Regions from separate parts of the Streptomyces axinellae genome, predicted to be linked through region 1. Evidence: riboswitches for the same ligand, from Rfam matches in the RefSeq annotation. Region 1 holds a riboswitch; the other holds the start of a gene.
The links. Region 1 has a riboswitch for S-adenosylmethionine ahead of thrC (threonine synthase). Riboswitches for the same ligand answer to the same signal wherever they lie in the genome.
Positions count from the first base shown of each region.

Region 1 (2,386 bases):
CAGCGGCCAGTGCAGGTTCAGCAGCGGCCGGGCCACCAGCTCGGTCACCCGGCCGCCGCCCGCCGGGCTGTCCCACAGCGGGCGGTCGTACATGGCCTTGACGAACTGGAGCCGGGGCTCGGTCAGCAGCGGGCCGACGATTCCGGAGACGAAGTCGGCCGAGAAGTCGCGCAGGTCGGCGTCCACGAAGCAGACGATGTCGCCGCTGGTGGCCAGGAGCGAGCGCCACAGCACCTCGCCCTTGCCGGGCAGGGCCGGCAGCCGGGGCAGCAGCTCATCGCGGTGGACGACCTTGGCACCGGCCGCCGCGGCGACCTCGGCCGTGCGGTCGGTGGAGCCCGAGTCCACGACGACCAGCTCGTCCACCAGCGGGGCCGCGCCGGCGGCCAGCTCGCGGCGGATGACCGAGACGATCTCGCCGACGGTCGCCTCCTCGTCCAGCGCGGGGAGTACGACGCTGACGGTCGTGGCGCTGCGGCGCTTGGCCGCCAGCAGCAGGTCGAGCGGCCGGTCGGCCGCGTTCCATGAACGGCTGCGCAGCCATTGCCCCACTTCATCGAGCACGTGCGCGGCCCTCCTGTGATCCATCTCGCGGTGCGGACGCCTGTCTCAAGCCATACCGCTGTCGGTTACAGTCTTGAACAACGCGCAAGGCCCCCGCATGCCGGGGTCGGCGCGACAAATGCCCGGGCGGCCTGTGCCGGCCGGCGCCATAGAGCAGCTCATCCAGAGGGGCAGAGGGAACGGCCCGTTGAAGCCCCGGCAACCATCCCGCGATCCGCGTGTACGCCATGGACTCCGTGTACATGCCCGCGTCCGCGCGGACACTCCAGGCGAGAGAAGCCTTCGTGGGGACGGTGCCAATTCCGGCCCGTGACGAGATACGCCACGGGGAAGATGAGGAGAAAGGGCCTCGCCTCCATGGCTGTGCAGACTGTTGCGAACACCGCGTCCGGCGAATCCGCCGATTCCGCCGCCCCCGCTCCCGACGAGACCGGGACCCCGTCGCTCGGCGCCGCTGTAGCGCTCTCCTGCCGGGAGTGCGGCACCCGCACCCCGCTCGGCCCCAGCTTCGTATGCCTGGAATGTTTCGGTCCGCTTGAGGTGGCGTACGAGCTGCCCACCGGCGACCCGGAAGCCCTGCGCGCACGTATCGAGGCCGGGCCCGCATCGATGTGGCGCTACGCGCCGCTGCTGCCGGTGCCCGCCGACGTCGCCGGGAAGCCGAATCTGAACCCTGGCTTCACCCAGCTGGTGAAGGCCGACCGGCTCGCCGCCGAGCTGGGTGTCACGGGCGGCCTGTACGTCAAGGACGACTCCGGCAACCCCACGCACTCCTTCAAGGACCGCCCGGTCGCCATCGCCCTGGAAGCCGCACGCGCGTTCGGCTTCACCACCTTGTCCTGCTCCTCGACGGGCAACCTCGCGGGCGCCGTCGGCGCGGCGGCCTCGCGCGCCGGGCTGCGCTCGTGCGTGTTCATCCCCGAGGGGCTGGAGCAGAGCAAGGTCGTGATGGCGGCGATCTACGGCGGTGACCTCGTGGCCATCGACGGCACCTACGACGACGTGAACCGTTTCTGCTCGGAGCTGATCGGTGACCCGCTCGGCGAGGGCTGGGGCTTCACCAACGTCAACCTGCGCCCCTTCTACGCCGAGGGCTCCAAGTCGCTGGCGTACGAGATCTGCGAGCAGCTCGGCTGGCGGCTGCCGGACCAGATCGTCATCCCCGTCGCCTCCGGCTGCCAGCTGGTGAAGATCGACAAGGGGCTGCGCGAACTGGTCGAGCTGGGGCTCGTCGAGGACAAGCCGGTCCGGATCTTCGCCGCGCAGGCGGAGGGGTGCTCGCCCGTCTCCCGCGCGTACAAGGACGGGACCGACGTGCGGCCGGTGCGGCGCCCCGACACGATCGCCAAGTCCCTGGCCATCGGAAACCCCGCCGACGGTCCGTACGTCATCGACATCTGCCGGCGGAGCGGCGGGGCTGTCGAGGACGTGAACGACGCGCAGATCGTCGATGCGATGAAGCTGCTCGCGCGGACGGAAGGGGTTTTCGCGGAGACCGCGGGGGGCGTCACGCTGGGCGTCACGCGCAAACTCCTCGACGAGGGTGTCCTGGACCCCTCCCTCAGCACGGTTGTGCTGAACACGGGGGACGGGCTCAAGACGCTCGACGCGGTCGCCCCGTCGGCGGGGCCGTCCGCGGTGATCGCGCCCTCCCTCGACGCGTTCCGTGCGGCTGGGCTCGCCTGAACCTTTTCCGGGGCTTCGCCCCTTCCCCCATTCCCTCGATTCCCCGATGGCCTCGATTCCCCCGATTCCCCGATGGGCTCGCCGACCGGACAGCGGGGCGGCTCCGCCCCAGGAGCCCCCGCGGGGCCCGACGATC
Region 1 covers NZ_BAAARJ010000013.1:78,062-80,447, reverse strand. Annotated here, with positions in the region: gene ABD339_RS20205 (glucosyl-3-phosphoglycerate synthase) at 1-564, opposite strand, end outside; SAM riboswitch class I at 720-904, shown strand; gene thrC (threonine synthase) at 922-2,250, shown strand.

Region 2 (2,386 bases), on a different contig from region 1:
ACCTCGGCCAGCCCCGCGCGCAGCCGGGCCAGCAGCTCTTCCTCGCGGGCCACCAGGGTCTCGAACCCGGCCTCGCTCAGGGCGCGGCAGGCCGAGGCGAGGGCGTAGGCCCCGATCACGTTGGGCGAACCGGCCTCGTGCCGCGCCGCGTTGGTGTGCCACTCGACGTCGATCCCGCCGTCGTTCCGGCGCGCCACCCGGCGGCTGGCGCCGCCGCCGGCGAGGTAGGGCTCGGCGTCGCGCAGCCAGTCGGCCCGGCCCGCGAGCACCCCGGCACCGAAGGGCGCGTACAGCTTGTGTCCGGAGAAGGCCACCCAGTCGACCTCCAGTTCGTCCAGGTGCACGGGCCGGTGGGGGGCGAGCTGCGCGGCGTCCAGCACGATGCGGGCGCCGTGCCGGTGCGCGGCGCGCGCCAGCTCGCGTACCGGCCACACCTCGCCGGTCACGTTGGAGGCACCGGTCACGCACACCAGCTTGGGGCCGGCGGGCGCCCCGTGCAGCGCGGACTCCAAGGTGGCGACGGCCTGTTCGGGCGAGCGGGGCGCGTCCAGGTATGTCACGTCGTGACGGCGCCACGGCAGCAGGGAGGCGTGGTGCTCGGTCTCGAACACGAACACCCGGGCCCCCTCGGGCAGGGCTGCCGAGAGCAGGTTGAGGGAGTCGGTGGTGGCGCGGGTGAAGACGACCTGGTCGCCCTCCCGGCAGCCGAGGAACTCGGCGACGGCGTGCCGGCTCTGCTCGAACAGCTCGGTCGAGAGCTGCGAGAGGTAGCCGGCGCCCCGGTGGACGCTGCCGTAGTAGGGGGCGTAGGCGGCGACGTCGTCCCACACCCGCTGGAGGGCGGGCGCGCTGGCGGCGTAGTCGAGCGCGGCGTAGGTCACCTCGCCGCCCGTGACCAGCGGAACGCGCACATCGCGACCGAGGACGGCGAGCGGCGCTGCGGCCTGTTCCGCTGCCGCTGCCGCGGGACAGGGAACGTCGGCGGCCTCGACAGGGGTGTCAGCTGCGGAGACGGAAAGCGGGGCGAAAGCGGCGGCGGAGGACATGCGGAATCTCCCGTGGTCAGCACGCGCGTACGGCGAAGCTCGCGCGGGCGAGTGCGCGTACGGCGGTGAAGGTGAAGGTGGCGACGACGACTGCCGGAGGTACCGGCGGTACGGATACCCGAGGTACGGAACCTGGGGAAGCCGGGGAAGGGGGCCGAAGAGCCGGACCGCAAACGGTCCGACGGCCCTATCGCATTCGCTGACTCACAGAAGGCTCCCTCGTAGACCAGGACCCCTGGAGATGAGGGATCCGCGCTTGCCGCGGACCTTGCTGTCCCACGGCCTGGTCATCACCCGGGGCACCCCGCCACGGACGGAGGGTTGCCGGACAGCGGGCCGGGGCCTTGATCGCTGTCGCTCGTGACCTGGCCAGGAGTATGCCACAGCCCCCGCACCCCGCACACGGCCCGGTCCGCATGCCGGACAGGGCCCCGCGCTGACGGGCACGGGGGCGGTCAGGGTGCGGGGGCGGTGAGAGTGCGGGGGCGGTGAGAGTGCGGGGGCGGATGACCACGGCCTACGCACCGCCTGCCGCACAGGGTCCAGGCGTGGCACACGCGCGTCCGGCCCCCGAGCCGATGAAGACTCCGAAGCCCCGCCGCCGGGGCGTCTTGGGGCGCGCGCTGGGCGATGTGCTCCTCGCGCTCGTCCGCCCGCGCGGCAGCCGGGCGATCGTCCTGGGCGTGCTCGCGGCGGTCGCCGGTATCTGCGGCGGGGTCCGCACCGTTCAGGAGGGCGGCCCGGTGCGCGAGGCGGTGCTTCTGTTGCTGATCGGCGTCGCGGGGACGGGGTACGCCTGCGCGGCGGTGCGCGACGCCGCGCGCGGTGTGGGCCGGGGCAGCTGAGGGCCAGCGGCGGATTTTTGTTGCCCTCCTGCGTGGGGCCGGGGAGGGGGTGCCCCTGTGTGTCGGGCAGGGTGCGGGTGCTCCCCCACGCTCTCCGAGCGGGGAGGTACCCCCAGGCTGGGCGGGCCCACGCGGCTCAGCCGCACAGGAACACAGCCCCCTCGGGGCGCCCCCCGTTCCGGCTCTGCGGGGGCCGGGGTCAGGAGTCGCCGTTGAGCATGGCGGCGGTCAGGACGTTGCCGGCTACGCCCCAGCCGCCGTCGGGCACCTCCTCGACGAGCACGACGGTGGTGGGGCGGGCCCGCTCGCCGTAGATCTCCGCGTACAGGTCGGTGGTGCGCTCGACGATCTTCTTCTTGTCCTCGGCGGTGAGGGTGCCCGCGGGGGCTTTGAACTGGGCGAACGGCATGGTTTCTGCTCCTTGGGTGAGGGGTGTGAGAGGTGTCGTTTCTTGGGCGGGGGCACGGGGCCGGGGCGTCACACCATGCCGCCGTT
Region 2 covers NZ_BAAARJ010000003.1:302,913-305,298, forward strand. Annotated here, with positions in the region: gene ABD339_RS05865 (aminotransferase class V-fold PLP-dependent enzyme) at 1-1,046, opposite strand, end outside; SAM riboswitch class IV at 1,294-1,412, opposite strand; gene ABD339_RS05870 (hypothetical protein) at 1,595-1,891, shown strand; gene ABD339_RS05875 (4-oxalocrotonate tautomerase family protein) at 2,091-2,300, opposite strand; gene ABD339_RS05880 (SDR family oxidoreductase) at 2,369-2,386, opposite strand, start outside.
Region 2: another riboswitch for S-adenosylmethionine. It lies ahead of ABD339_RS05865 (aminotransferase class V-fold PLP-dependent enzyme); the one in region 1 lies ahead of thrC (threonine synthase).